Regions from separate parts of the Halomonas sp. TG39a genome, predicted to be linked through region 2. Evidence: predicted binding sites of a transcription regulator. Region 2 holds the regulator's gene; each other region holds the start of a gene.

Region 1 (5,127 bases), 2.4 Mb from region 2:
TGCCGGTAACAATGTTTTCAGTTTACGCGTGAGCGTATTGCGCCCCCAGCCCAGCAGCTCGGCGGCCTCGCCTTTGCGCCCGCCGGTATGTTTTAGCGCCGTCTCAATCAGGATCCGCTCAAAATCAGGCACCGCTTCTTCCAGCAGGTGGGTATGGCCTTCGGCCAGGGCATGATCCGCCCAGTCGCGAAACGCCGTGCGCCAATCACCGTGGGCACTACTTTCGGAAGCGCTGGGTGAACGCAGCTCAGGCGGTAGGTCTTCAACCAGAATTTCACGCCCCGATGCCATCACGGTCAGCCAGCGGCAGATATTCTCTAACTGGCGTACGTTGCCGGGCCACGGCAAGCGTGTCAGATGAGCCTCGGCTTCGCTGGTCAGCACCTTGATATCGGTGGTCAGCTCTTTCGCCGCTTCGGCTAAAAAGTGCCGCGTTAAGCGGGGAATATCTTCCCGCCGCTCGGCAAGCTTGGGCAGATGGATGCGGATCACGTTCAGGCGGTGGAACAGATCCTCCCGAAAGCGACCGTCATCCACCAGCACTTCTAGATTTTGGTGGGTAGCGGCGATGATACGTACGTCCACTTTGACCGGCGTATGCCCACCAACGCGATAGAACTCGCCATCGGCCAATACACGCAGTAAGCGCGTTTGGGTTTCAGACGGCATATCGCCAATTTCATCTAAAAACAGCGTGCCGCCATTGGCCTGCTCAAAGCGCCCCTGGCGCTGCTGGGCCGCCCCCGTAAAGGCGCCTTTCTCGTGACCAAACAGCTCAGACTCAATCAAATCGCGGGGAATGGCCGCCATATTGAGCGCGATAAAGGGCTTACCCGCCCGCGGGCTATGCTGGTGAAGCGCCTGGGCAACGCGCTCTTTACCGGTACCCGACTCGCCGTTAATCAACACCGTGATGTGAGAGTGGGAAAGGCGACCAATCGCGCGAAACACCTCCTGCATTGCCGGCGCTTCGCCGATAATTTCGGCGTTCAAGCCTTCCGGCACGGTGACCGGACGCTGGCGTTCACGGGCGTGGGCCACGGCGCGGCGCACCAGTGCCAGGGCCTCGTCAACGTCAAACGGCTTGGGTAGGTACTCAAAGGCCCCACCCTGGTAAGAGGCCACGGCGCTGTCCAGGTCGGAGTGCGCAGTCATCACGATCACCGGCAGGTCGGGATGCGCCTCGCGCACGCGCGCCATCAGATCAAGCCCATCGATACCCGGCATACGGATATCGGTGACCAGCACGTCTGGGGGGCTTTCCAGCAAACGCGTCAGGGCAACGTCGGCGCGTTCAATACACTCAACGTCCAGGTCGGGTTGCGCTAATGCGCGCTCTAGCACCCAGCGGATAGCGCGGTCATCATCGACAATGACCACCCGCGCAACATCATTACGTGCAGCCTCAGTCATGACGCTTCTCCGGTGAAATTAATAACCATGGGAATCAATAAACGAAATTCGGTGTGTCCAGGACGTGAGTCGCATTCGATCAATCCTTGATGCTGGTGCAAAATCGACTGGGCGATAGAGAGCCCAAGACCGCTGCCTTCCGCGCGCCCCGACACCATGGGGTAAAACAGCGTTTCCTGCAGCGCAACGGGAATGCCGGGCCCGTTATCGATCACCGCGACTTCACTGACCAGCCGGTGACGCTCCGCACCGAGGGTAAATTGGCGACGGGCGCGGGTGCGTAGTATTAGCGTAGGTTCAGACGTTTGCGCATCGCTCATGGCCTGTACCGCGTTGCGGGCCACATTGAGCACCGCCTGAATCATTTGTGACTCATCGCCGGAAAGGTCGGGCAGGCTGGGGTCGTAATCACGGCTGATCGTCACGCAAGGGTGCTCGGCAATCAGCAGCGCCCGTACCCGTTCTAGCACTTTGTGAATATTGACCGGCTCGTGCTTAAGAATACGGTTAGGGCCGAGCATGGAGTCGACCAAATCGCGCAGCCTATCCACCTCTTCCACAATGATATGGGTATATTCGCGCAGCGCCGGGTCGTCTAGATCCCGCTCTAATAGCTGCGCCGCACCGCGGATGCCGCCCAGGGGATTTTTGACTTCATGGGCAAGCCCGCGGGCAAGCACCTTGATCGTCTCCTGACGGGTAGTGAGCGCCTCTTCCCGGGAAATCTGCATCAACCTATCCCGCGGCTCCACTTCCAACAGCAGCTCATCGTCGGATAACGGCGTGACCGTGTAGTCAACCGTGAGCGGTTCACTGTTCAGCGGGGTAATGCGCGCTTCACGCTGGGTATAAGGGTGAAAGGCATCCCGGGCCTTGGCCAATACATCGTCAATGCTTTCATCCCCGCCGAGCAGCGTGTCCAGGCTGATCCCGTGAACACGGCTAAGACTGACCGCTAACAACGCTTCAGCGGCAGGGTTCATCCAGCGCACACGCAGCTCGCCATCTAGCAGCAATACCGCCGTGGTGAGATGTTCAAGCAAACGCTGATGCATGGTGGTGTCCTGAAAAATCGCGTCTTCCATCGCCGATACAGACCTACAGGTGGATGATCAATGAGGGAACTGCAAAAAGCGCGCCAATTACGCACTTATGCCCATTTGCACGGCTTGCGGGCATCGTAAGGAGCGCGGGCGAATCGTTTTAGCGCACCCACGACGGCAAATGCACCTACCCACGCACCACTTTAGTGCACGCACGCGTCGGAAGGGAATGCTTAGTCGCGAGCTTTACGTATAAACGCTTTTAAGGAACCGTAATCGTCACGGCTGCCGAACGGTGCTGCAAACGCTGACGACTATCCAGTAGCTCTGCCTGAAGCTCGTGGCGCCCCGGTGGAAGCCCCGTTAGCCAGAAGACATCGCTGTGCAGCGCGGACTGGCTGATGTCGCCATTCACTAGCAGCCGCACCTGGTGATCGTCGCGCAGCGGAGGCGCAAGGGCCACCTCCACCGCCGTCATGCCACCTTCCACCCGTGCGCCTTGCTGGGGCAGGGCAATCGAGAAATGGTCATAAGGCATAAAGGGCTGCCCCGGCTTGTCCCGCGGCCGCTGTGGCGCTGATGGGGCCGCATTCGTGCCAGAATTGACGAGCGCCGCGCTTAATGCAGGCGGCAGGCTTGGCAACGGCGACAACTCTAAGGCCTCACCACCGCGACCAGGGTCATCGGTAAAGGTCACGTTGCCGTCCTCATCGGTAACTCGATATACCGTCTGCCCGAATGCCAAAACGGCTGCGCCAGCAAGCGTCGCGCCCAAAAGAGTCACCAGCACGCCGCGCATCGCGACTGTATTGATCCTACTCATCGCACCCCTTGCACTGCTTATAAGCCCCAATAATAAAAAACCCCGCCGAAGCGAGGTTCTATTAATAATCACCGTTTCCGCCGCCTGGCTGATAAACAGCCAGGGGTTAAAAACGCTGATTAGCAGCTGTAGTACATATCAAACTCAATCGGGTGCGTAGTCATGCGAATACGCTCAACTTCTTCCATTTTGAGTTCGATGTAGGCATCGATCATCTCGTCGGTGAACACGCCACCTTCGGTCAAGAACGCACGGTCAGCGTCGAGTGCTTCCAGTGCTTGATCCAGGCTATGCGCCACGGTCGGTACTGACTTGCCTTCTTCTGGCGGCAGGTCGTACAGGTTTTTGTCCATGGCATCGCCAGGATGGATCTTGTTTTTGATGCCGTCGATACCCGCCATCAACATGGCAGAGAACGCCAGGTAGGGGTTAGCGGTCGGGTCAGGGAAACGTGCTTCTACACGCTTACCTTTCGGGCTAGCGGTGTAAGGAATGCGGATTGAAGCAGAACGGTTGCGGGCGCTGTAAGCCAGCATTACCGGGGCTTCAAAACCAGGTACCAGACGCTTGTACGAGTTGGTAGACGCGTTAGTAAAGGCGTTCAGAGCACGAGCGTGCTTGATGATACCGCCAATGTAGAACAGCGCCATTTCAGACAGACCAGCATACTCGTCACCGGCGAACTGGTTCTCACCGCCTTTCCAGAACGACTGGTGCACGTGCATACCTGAACCGTTGTCACCTACCAGCGGCTTCGGCATAAAGGTGGCGGTTTTGCCATACGCGTGGGCCACGTTGTGGATCACGTATTTCATTTCCTGCACTTCGTCAGCTTTCTTCACCAGCGTGTTGAATTTCACGCCAATTTCGTTCTGACCTGCGTTGGAAACTTCGTGGTGGTGAACTTCCACGGTCTGACCAATCGCTTCCAGGGTGTTACACATGGCACCACGAATATCGTGGAAGCTATCCACCGGGGGAACCGGGAAGTAGCCGCCTTTAACGCGCGGACGGTGCCCCAGGTTGCCGCCTTCAACGACACTGTCGGTTGCCCAAGCGCCTTCGTCGGAAGTGATTTTATACATGGAGCCCTGGATATCAGACTTCCAGTGCACTTCGTCAAAGATGAAGAATTCAGGCTCAGGACCAAAGAAAGCGGTGTCGCCCAGGCCAGTAGACTGAAGGTAAGCCTCTGCACGCTTAGCAATGGAGCGCGGGTCACGGTCGTAGCCCTGCATGGTGGCCGGCTCGATGATGTCGCAGCGTAGAACCAGCGTGGCATCTTCAGTGAAGGGGTCCAGGTAACCAGTACCATCTTCCGGGCGCAGAATCATGTCGGATTCGTTGATGCCCTTCCAGCCTTCAATAGAAGAGCCATCAAACATTTGGCCATTCTCGAAGAATTCTTCGTCCACATCGCGAGCAGGCACGGTAACGTGCTGCTCTTTACCGCGAGTGTCGGTAAAACGCAGGTCTACCCATTTAACATCATGTTCTTCAATTAGCGCGAGGGTCTTGGCTGACATAGTGTCCTCCGGTATGAGCGTGGCTTAAAGCTAACGACAGTAAGCTACCGATAAAAGTGTTGTTCGACAAACTACGTGCTAAACCGCACGTTTGTCATTCTTGTTCGCTCAACGTTTGCCTGACATTTTTAACAAATCGCTCAGCGAGCATTTCAGACCGGCTATCGTTTTAGCATGCCGCAGGGCTTATGCCTACGGCCACTAGCCGCTTCAAAACTTACTACACAGTCAAAGCACATTTCATGCCAACACTGCACCAATATGGCGTAAAAAAACAATAAATGATTGTTTTGTATATCATAAAAAATAAAGCTAAATGCCT
Region 2 (5,127 bases):
AGGGTCAGCGTTAGCTTATCGCGGCGCTGGTGCGCTACCTGGTCGGTAATGCGACGGCGCAAATCGTGTACCGATAAGCGAGATGTATCGATCAATAGATCGGCTAGATCGCGAATATCCTCCAGCGTCTCCTCTTCTTTATTGATCGCCTCTTCCAGGGTCATCTCGCTATCCCGAGTCAGCGGATGGCGTCGCCGGGTAGCGGAGTAACGCTCAAGCAGGATACGGGCATCGGTGGTCAAGTAAATAACTTGAAAATCGATTTTACGCTGGCGCAACTCTTCTAACAAAGACGGTAGGCGCTCCAGCGCTCCCGGCAAATTACGGGCATCGATACTGACCGCCAAGTGAGCGCGGTCACCCTGGTCGCGTAATTCGTCCACCAACGAGCCCAGCAGCATAGCGGGGAGGTTATCAATCGCATAATAGCCAAGGTCCTCCAGCGCCTGTAGAGCGATAGATTTGCCTGACCCGGAGCGGCCGCTAATGATCACCAGTTGCATAGAGTCTCTCTTTGCTTTGGTCAAGCTGCGTTGAGGGTGGTGAGCGAAACATTACCTGCCGTAACGAACCTTAAAACAGGTTTGAAGACCGTTAGGCCGCGGATTGCTCACGAATTTTGGCGGTAATCAGCTCAAGTAGCTCGCGCTGACTGGCTGCTTTACGCAGCTGCTGGCGTGTATCCGCATCATTCATGATGGTCGCTACTTGGCCGAGCAGAGAGAGGTGTGTGTCATCTGCTTCTTCAGGTACCAGCAGGACAAACACCAGATCTACCGGGTCTCCGTCGATAGCGTCAAAATCAATCGCTTCTGAGAGTTTTAAAAAACCAGCGATAGGGGCGGTGCAGTGGGGGCTGCGCGCATGGGGAATAGCCACGCCGTTACCGATACCGGTACTGCCTAAGCGCTCGCGGCCGATTAGACGGCTAAACACTTCTTGGCTGTCCAGGCTGGGGATATTTTGCGCGATAAAGGTGCTGTAAAACTCCAGCACCCTTTTTTTGCTGCCCCCGGGTACGTCAAAAAGAACGCGCTCCGGGGGGAGTATGGTTTCCAACGTCATTGAATTAACGCACACCTGCGCCTTGGGCGCGAGCTTGTGCTTTTTCCTTGTGTTTAACGAGTTGACGGTCGATTTTATCCGCTAGGGCGTCGATAGCGGCGTACATATCACTGTCGAGGGCTTCCGCATGTAAGTCAGCACCTGCGGCGTGCAGCGTACAAGCGGCCTGCTGGCGCTCTTTCTCCACTGATAAGGTGACTTGCACCGTGGTTATATTGTCGTAATGGCGCTCTACACGCTCAAGCTTTTCGTTGACATAGTCACGCAAGGCGTCAGTCAGTTCTACGTGATGACCAGTGATATTTACTTGCATTGACGTGCTCCTTATCCATCGGACTGTACTTCGATTGTAACCCTTTTTGCCGCGTTGCAAAGCCCTTGTCGAGAGATTCGCTGCAACGTCGACAGAACCTAGCGTAAACGACGTCGCTCACTGGAGGAAGGAATGCCCATGGCCTCGCGATATTTAGCCACCGTACGCCGCGCTACTTGAATCCCTCCTTCGCCTAATAGCGTGACTAGGCGGCTGTCTGAGAGCGGCTTGCCGGGTGGCTCCTCTTGAATCAATTTCTTGAGTCGCGCGCGGATGGCGGTGCTGGAGTGACTGTCGCCATCTTGACCGCTCACCTGACTTGAGAAAAAGTACTTGAGCTCGAACACGCCCCGGGGGGTATGGATATATTTTTGCGTCGTGACCCGTGAAATCGTCGATTCGTGCATCTCCACAGCTTCGGCAATATCGGCCAGTATCAGCGGTTTCATGGCTTCTTCGCCGTGCTCTAAAAAGCCAATCTGGCGGGTGATGATTTCGCGCCCCACGCGTAGCAGCGTATCGTTACGGCTCGAGAGGCTCTTAATCAGCCAGCGCGCTTCCTGTAGGTGCTCTTTGAGAAACTGGTTGTCATCGCTTTTGTCCGCACGCTTAATCAAACTGGCGTAGTCGGGCTGAATGCGCAGCCGTGGCAGGGCCTCTGGGTTGAGTTCTAAATGCCAGCCTTCGTGGTCGTGGCGGACGACCAGGTCGGGGGTTACATAGCTGTCATCGGTGTCGCCGTAGGCGCTGCCTGGGCGGGGGTCGAGGCTGCGAATAAGTAGGATAACATCGGCCAGCTGTTGGTCATCGAGCCCCAGGCGGCGCTTTAGCAGGCGCATGTCATCCTTACCAAGCGCTTCGAGGAACTGCCGCACTAGGCGGCGGGCGGGAACCAGTAGCGGCGTATCATCGGGCAGGGCGGCGAGCTGCAGCATCAGGCATTCACGCAGGTCGCGGGCAAAGATACCGGTTGGCTCAAACTGCTGGAGTTTGAGCAGAATGGTTTCTACCTCGCGTTGGCTAAGCCCGTCAATGCCCTGGGCACGCAGGCCCTCACGAATATCGTTAAGCGGCTGGGTTAAGTAGCCGTTGGCGTCGAGCGCGTCGATTAAGCTCTCTGCGACAAGCTGTTCGCGGGCGCTAAAGTCGGTCATGGCAAGCTGCCATAGTAGGTGCCCATGCAGGCTCTGCCCGGCTGCCTGACGCTCAAAATCAGGGCCTTCGCTGCTGCCGCCCTGGCTACCCATATCTTGATAGGTATCTGACCAGTCGCTATCTACTGAGAGTTCAGTGGGGATGCCCTCTGACCACTCTTCTTCCTTAGGCTCGCTGACAGCCTGCTCACCAAATTCATCTTCCTGCTCCAGCATGGGATTGGCATCTAGGGCCTGCTGAATTTCTTGACGAAGGTCCAGCGTCGAGAGTTGCAACAGCGCAATCGCCTGTTGCAACTGGGGCGTCATGGTCAGCTGTGTGCCGATACGCAGTTGGAGAGAAGCTTTCATGACCATCTGAGAACCACTCGTTAATCAGAATGCTCCACCCTAGTGCGAGTGAGTGTCTGGTGCAAGTGCAATAAGCATGCCATTGGTAGTAAAGTTGTTGCAGAGCGCTATTTACAGAACCAAAAAATAGGTTTATGGGCAGGCGGTGATTGTAGGCATAGCTGATCAGTTTAAAGGCGAAAATCAGCACCCAGATATACGTCTCTGACCTTCTGATTATCGAGAATGGCACTGGGTGAACCGCTGGCAATGATTTGCCCATCACCAACGATATAGGCGATATCGCAAATATCGAGGGTTTCACGCACGTTGTGATCGGTGATCAGTACGCCAATATGACGTTGCTTCAGCGCACGAATGATGGTTTTGATCTCGCCTACCGAAATAGGGTCGACGCCAGCAAAGGGCTCATCCAGTAAAATAAAGGCAGGGTCAGTGGCCAGCGAGCGGGCAATTTCTACACGCCTGCGCTCACCGCCCGAAAGGCTCATGCCAAGGTTGTCGCGGATGTGGGTGATATGAAAGTCTTCGAGTAGCGCTTCCAGGCGCTGTTCGCGTCCTGTGCGGTCAAGTTCTTTGCGCGTCTCGAGTATCGCCATAATGTTATCGGCAACCGATAGTTTGCGAAAAATAGACGCCTCTTGGGGGAGGTAGCCAATACCCGCCGCTGCGCGCTCGTGCATCGGCGCACGGGTTAAATCCACCGCATCGATTCCGACCTTGCCAGCATCGGATTTCACCAGCCCGACAATCATGTAGAACGAGGTGGTTTTACCTGCGCCGTTGGGGCCCAGTAGGCCAACAATGCTGCCTTGGGAGATCTCTAAATTGATGTCTTTGACCACTCGGCGGCGCTTGTAGCTTTTCGCCAGGTGGTGGGCATACAGGGTTTTGATCGGCGCAGTGTCAGCAGTTGCCACAGCTTGGCTCCCTATTGTTCAGGCTGAATAGTCATACGAATGCGCTGGGGCTCACTGCCGTCAACGTCAGAGCGCGCTTGAATCACTTCGCGGTCAATAAAATACTCAAGGCGCCCACCGCTAAAGGTATCTTCTTGTTGGATCAGTTCGGCTTGGTCGATTAGCTCTACGCGGCGCTCGGCGACGTGGTAAATAATCCGTCGCGCCCAACCTTCCGTCGGGCCATCTTGCCCTTCGGCTTGATGGCGCAGGTAGGCGCGCTCGCCGGTGGCTGTTGCCGTCGAGAGTTCGCCAGCCGCGTTGCGTTCGATCTCTACCCGCTCGCCGCGCAGCTGCATCTCGCCCTGACGAATATCCACATTCCCGGTATAAACGGCGGTGCCCGCCCGTTGGTCGAGATCTAAACGGTCGGCTTCGACTTCCACCGGAGCCTGTTGTGAGGTTTGGGCCAGTGCCAGTAGCGGCATCGCGAGCGCAAAAAGGGCTGTGTAAATAAGTGCTTTCATGACAATTCCTATTAGCGTTGCGTGGCCGGGGGGTGCGTGCCGCGCACATTATCAGTTAGCCGAACCTGGCTATTGTTAAGCCACACATCCATGCGTGAGGCACTCATTTGCTGGGGCGGTTGCTGCAGCATTACCGGTGTTTCACTCCAGGCATGCTGAGTTAGGCCATCATAATGCAATAGCTCGGTGTCTAGCTGCCAGCCTTCATCCGGCGCGACCAGGCGAGCTGAACCTGACAGCAGCAGGGCTTGGGTAGCGGTATTGAGCGTGCCGACATCGGCGCTGGCCAGCCACTGACGGTTTTCGCTGTCGTATAGTACGGCTTCGGGCTCTTCGGTCCAGGTTTCGCTTCGCTGAGGGGTATGAATTAGGCGCGGCGTTTTTAGCGACTGCAACACCTTGCCGTTATCACCAAACAGGGTAATTTCAGCGTTTTCGAGTACGTGGCCTGGCTCCTGAGCCTGTGCTTCAGGGTCGATAGCGGTATCTTGAGGCCCGCCTGGGTCAAGCCACACCAACAGCGCGCCTAGCGCGATAACAAGCCCGCCGAGCCAGAGGCGTAGGTTAAGCCGTTTCAACATTTATGGTCGACCGTGCAGATAGGTGTCAAGCACCGCGCCCCAGTGCCCTTGAGATTCAAGCAGCGTGTCGCAAATTTCACGCACGGCGCCGTGGCCACCCAGACGTTCGGTGGTCCAGTCAGCGTGGGTGTGCATATAATCCGGCGCGTTAGGAACCGTAATGCCGACGCCGCAGCGCTTAATCGCCGCTAGATCGGGCAGGTCGTCGCCGCAATAGGCCACTTGCTCCAGCTCGAT
Region 3 (5,127 bases), 1.9 Mb from region 2:
ATTCGCTACTGGCTATATCGCGATGGCGTGGCAAATCCCTACTTTCCCCCTGCCGCGTCCGGTCGACTCTGACCTTTTTCCTAAAGTATTAGGCTTCGCGCTACTGATCCTGTCGGTGTTTCTGTTTTTCGAGAAACCTACTCCGATAGCCGGTGCCGATGAGATAGATCATGAGGCCACCCAAGGCCCAAGGCTGTTTACGCCATGGGCGCGGGTCATCGTGACCTCGCTAGCGATTGCCGCCTATGCGTTTTTGCTGGTACCGCTAGGGTTTGTACTCGCTTCAACGCTGCTCTGCGTTGGTCTGACGGCCTACTACGGTTATCGCCGCCATGGGGTCAACCTCGCTACGTCGCTGGGGGTAGTGCTGGCGCTCTACCTGACCATGACGAAGGTGATGGATGTTTACCTGCCCACTGGCGTGCTGCCCTTCTAAACAAAGCCTTGTTAGCAGGTCTTTCCGCTAGCAGTTCTTGAGAGAGTAATTCCCATGGATGCCTTCAATAATTTGATGTACGGCTTTGGCATCGCGCTTGAGCCAATCAATATTGCCTACGTATTTGCCGGCGTATTTGCTGGCACCATTATCGGCATGCTGCCGGGTCTGGGCCCTATCAGTGCACTTGCCTTGATGATTCCTATCACCTTTGCCATGGAGCCTTCATCGGGCTTGATCCTGATGGCCGGGGTTTACTACGGCGCCATCTTTGGTGGCTCCACGTCGTCGATCCTGCTTAACGCCCCTGGCGTGGCGGGTACCGTGGCGACCTCCTTTGACGGCTACCCGATGGCTAAAAAAGGTCAGGCGGGTAAAGCGCTGGCGATTGCCGCCTACGCTTCCTTTATCGGTGGTACCATTTCCGTTATTTTCTTGATGCTGATTGCCCCGCTGCTGTCGAAAGTAGCCGTGAGCTTTGGCCCTTCTGAGTATTTCGCCTTAATGGTGCTGGGCTTAACCGCTGTCGTTTCGCTGTCGGATAAGTCCCTGGTTAAAGGGCTAATTGCCGCCGTGGTGGGGGTGATTATTTCTATTATCGGTATCGACATGCAGACCGGTACTGAGCGCTTTACTTTCGGTTCAGTGCAGTTGCTGGATGGCATCGACTTCCTGGTCGTAGCCCTGGGTATTTTCGCCCTTGCCGAAGTCTTTTACATGCTGCTGCGTGGCGGCGGTGGCAAAGAAATGCCGCGCAATGAGATTGGCTCGCTGAAATTGTCACGTAGCGAAGTGAAAGAAATCGCTGGCCCTATTGGTCGTAGTTCGATATTGGGTTTCTTCACCGGGGTACTGCCAGGCGCGGGCGCGACCATCGGTTCGTTCCTGGGTTACAGCATGGAAAAGCGCATTGCCAAAGATGGTCACACCTTTGGGCAGGGCAATATCAAAGGCGTGGCGGCGCCGGAAGCAGCCAACAACGCTGCCTGTACGGGCTCCTTTGTACCGCTGCTGACGTTGGGTGTGCCGGGTTCAGGCACTACCGCTGTCCTGCTAGGCGCGTTGCTTGTCATGGGGGTTAACCCCGGCCCGATGATGCTAACTGAGCGCCCGGACGTGTTTTGGGGCGTGGTTGCCAGTATGTATATCGGCAATATCTTCCTGCTGGCACTTAACCTGCCGCTGATTCCCTATATCGCTAAAATTCTCGATATGCCTCGCCCATTGCTGCTATCGCTGATTCTGATCTTCTGCATGATCGGTGTTTACGGCATGAGCTTCAGCGTATTTGATCTGCTGCTACTGCTTGGCTTCGGCTTGGTGGGCCTGGGCATGCGCCTGTTTGGCTTCCCCGCGGCGCCGCTGATTCTAGCGCTGATTCTGGGCAACATCATGGAAGAGTCCATGCGCCGCGCACTGCAGATTTCCGGTGGTGACTGGATGACCTTTATCGACAAGCCCATCTCCCTTGGTTTGCTGGTCGTCGCTCTGCTGTCGCTTGGTCTGCCGTTGCTGAAAAAACGTCGTAAGAAAGTCCCACCCGACGTGGCTGTTTAACGCCTCGATTTGAAGGGTGAATAGCGAGGAGCCTTGGTGATGCCAAGGCTCCTTTTTTAACTGCTTTTTAACTGACAACAAAGAGTGAGGTTGTAACTAATAAGTAAGTGTTACGTTACTGATCTGTATTCAAAAAGCTCAAGTACTTAGTTGGTGCACTGTATCTTGTTGGTGCATTGTGAGGGTGCCTTAGCCGCGTTCTTGCGCTTTATTTTGGTGCATTCGGTGAATGTTGAGATTTTCTGATGATTATTAAGTGGCTGATTAAAGAGCTATAAGACAACTTTGTGTCAATCTGGCGCATCCCTTGCAGGTGTTAATGGCTAGTGGACGTATTGGGGAGCTAACACAACAACCCCAAGTGCGAAGCCAATCATCAAGCCTCGGTCATAACAAACCCCAGCCATAAGGGGTGCAAGGAGATTAACAATGAACACACTCAAACGCTCGACACACTCCCGCCCATTCCTATCACGTGGCCGTTTCGCGACCGCTTTACTCACCGCTGCCATCATGAGTGCTAGCACCCAGGCCGCCGCCCAGGACGATGACCCGATCAAAGTCGGTATCCTGCACTCTCTCTCCGGCACCATGGCGATTAGTGAGACCGTCCTCAAAGACACCGTCGAAATGCTTATCGAGCAGCAGAACGAAGCCGGTGGTTTGCTGGGCCGTCAGTTAGAGGCCGTGGTGGTCGACCCGGCGTCTAACTGGCCGCTGTTTGCTGAACGCGCCCGGGAGCTACTAGACCAGGAAGAAGTGGACGTTATTTTCGGCAACTGGACGTCGGTTTCGCGTAAATCCGTTCTGCCCGTCGTAGAAGAACTCAACGGCCTGCTGTTCTACCCGGTGCAGTATGAAGGCGAAGAGTCTTCTGAAAACGTCTTCTACACCGGCGCAGCGCCTAACCAGCAGGCGATCCCTGCGGTTGAATACCTTATCAACGAAGTCGGTATCGAGCGCTTTGCGCTGGTGGGTACCGACTATGTCTACCCGCGTACCACCAACCGTATCCTTGAAGCCTTCCTCAAGGACGAACACGGCATCGCGGAAGAGGACATCATGGTTAACTACACGCCGTTCGGTCACTCCGATTGGCAAAACATCGTGGCGGAAATTCGCCGCTTCGGTGAAGAGGGTAAACCGACCGCCGTAATCTCGACGGTTAACGGCGACGCTAACGTGCCGTTCTATACCGAGCTCTCCAACCAGGGTATCGACGCTGCCGATATTCCGGTCATCGCCTTCTCCGTGGGCGAGCAGGAGCTTACCGGTATTGATACCGGGCCGCTGGTAGGCCACTTGGCGGCATGGAACTACTTCATGAGCGTCGATAACGATGACAACTACGACTTTATCGATGCCTGGATTGAGTACACCGGCGACGATATGGCGGTGACCAACGACCCAATGGAAGCGCACTACATTGGTTTCAACATGTGGGCCGAAGCGGTTCGCAAGGCGGGCACGACAGACGTCGATACGGTGAAAGACGCCATTATCGGTGTGACCGTACCTAACCTCTCCGGCGGTTATGCGGCGATGATGCCCAACCACCACATCACCAAGCCGGTGCTGATCGGTGAGATTCAGGACAACGGTCAGTTCGATATCGTTTGGCAGACGCCGTCTACCGTGGCCGGCGACGCCTGGTCTGACTACCTGCCTGGCTCCCGTGACCTGATTGCCGATTGGCGCAAGCCGATGGAGTGCGGCAACTTCAACGTCGTGAACGGCTCGTGCGGTGGCAGCACCGCAGCAGAAGAAGCCGAAGCGGCGCTCGCTGAGTAAAAGCTCCTGTAGTGAGTAATACTGATCCCTCGTCCCTAGGCTGAAGCCCAAGTGGCGAGGGAGCACGCTAACTCCCCCTCTTTAGATAACCAAAGGAAGAACCCCATGAGGCGTTTCCTTTCCTTAGGGCTGCTGTGCCTACTGTTGTTAAGCATCACAGTGACCGCCCAAGCACAAACGAGCTCCACGAATACTGCCGACGATGACGCCGCGCTCGAGTTGTTAGAGGCGCTGGACGTTGAGTCTTACGCTGACAAAGGCGACGCGATCACCGCCATTTTGCAAAGCGATGACGAACGCGCCCGAGACTGGCTGCAGGCTTTGCTGGATGGCCGCTTGCAGCGTACCGAAGATGGCCGGTTCGTGCTGGTGCTCGAGAACCGCGGCCGCGACTGGCCGGTGGCCGATGTACTGACCGGCGAAGCGCTGGGCGAGATGTCCCGTCGTGATCTGGAGCGTATCGGCATCAACAACAACCTGCGTAATCAACTGCGTAGTGCCATCGCGGTAGTTGACCTCTACTCGCCTAACGTTGAACGCCGCCGCACCTCGGCCGAGCGCCTGTTAGGTGAAGTAGATGGTGAGCTGGTGCCCACCCTTGACGACCTGATCGAACAGGAAGAGGACGAGCAGGTGCGCTACCGGCTGACTCAGGCCGTGGCGATCTACCGTGCCGAAGCGGGCGAAATGGCTGGGGTCGAAGCGCTGGACGGCAGCCTTCACCCCCGCTCCCGCGTGGCGTTGAGCCGGGCAGCCACTGGGGATGATCCCGTCGTCGCCAACGCCGCTGCCGCTTCCCTGTTGGGTATCGAGCAGCAGCTCAAAATCAATCGTGGTCTGGAAACGCTCTATTTCGGCTTGAGCCTCGGCTCAGTGCTGGTGCTAGCGGCCATTGGCCTGGCGATCACCTTCGGGGTCATGGGCGTGATCAACATGGCCCATGGCGAGCTGATGATGCTGGGCGCCTACACCACCTGGGCGATGCAGCAGCTGCTGCCCGGCCAGCCTGGGCTGGCGTTGATTCTATCGATTCCCGCGGGCTTTATGGTCGCCGCTTTGGCTGGTGTGGCGATCGAGCGCGGCGTGATCCAGTTCCTCAAAGGCCGCCCGCTTGAGACGCTGCTGGCGACCTTTGGTATCAGCCTGATTCTTCAGCAACTGGTGCGCACGGTGATTTCACCGCTTAACCGTACCGTCATCACGCCTGAGTGGATGAGTGGCTCATTGGTGGTGAACGATGCGCTGTCGCTAACGCTCAACCGCATGTACGTACTCGGCTTTGCGCTGGTGGTGTTTGCCGGGCTGATGCTGATCATGCGTCGCACGCGGCTGGGGCTTGAGGT

Evidence for each region. Region 2 encodes sigma-54, which starts transcription at its own class of promoters, with help from an activator protein. Its sites were predicted from a motif close to TGGCACNNNNNTTGCTNT; they were not measured.
Region 1: a site for sigma-54 is predicted at 2,537-2,554, ahead of glnL (nitrogen regulation protein NR(II)). Genes of this name have one in related genera too.
Region 3: a site for sigma-54 is predicted at 2,290-2,307, ahead of urtA (urea ABC transporter substrate-binding protein). Genes of this name have one in related genera too.

What each region holds. Positions count from the first base shown of each region.
Region 1 covers NZ_JQLV01000001.1:3,846,831-3,851,957, reverse strand. Annotated here, with positions in the region: gene ntrC (nitrogen regulation protein NR(I)) at 1-1,413, opposite strand, end outside; gene glnL (nitrogen regulation protein NR(II)) at 1,410-2,468, opposite strand; gene U738_RS17335 (DUF4124 domain-containing protein) at 2,719-3,279, opposite strand; gene glnA (glutamate--ammonia ligase) at 3,399-4,805, opposite strand.
Region 2 covers NZ_JQLV01000001.1:1,426,677-1,431,803, forward strand. Annotated here, with positions in the region: gene rapZ (RNase adapter RapZ) at 1-503, opposite strand, end outside; gene U738_RS06185 (PTS sugar transporter subunit IIA) at 595-1,065, opposite strand; gene hpf (ribosome hibernation-promoting factor, HPF/YfiA family) at 1,070-1,378, opposite strand; gene U738_RS06195 (RNA polymerase factor sigma-54) at 1,477-2,889, opposite strand; gene lptB (LPS export ABC transporter ATP-binding protein) at 3,054-3,803, opposite strand; gene lptA (lipopolysaccharide transport periplasmic protein LptA) at 3,815-4,309, opposite strand; gene lptC (LPS export ABC transporter periplasmic protein LptC) at 4,321-4,890, opposite strand; gene U738_RS06215 (KdsC family phosphatase) at 4,891-5,127, opposite strand, start outside.
Region 3 covers NZ_JQLV01000001.1:3,293,397-3,298,523, reverse strand. Annotated here, with positions in the region: gene U738_RS14730 (tripartite tricarboxylate transporter TctB family protein) at 1-436, shown strand, start outside; gene U738_RS14725 (tripartite tricarboxylate transporter permease) at 491-1,993, shown strand; gene urtA (urea ABC transporter substrate-binding protein) at 2,423-3,784, shown strand; gene urtB (urea ABC transporter permease subunit UrtB) at 3,890-5,127, shown strand, end outside.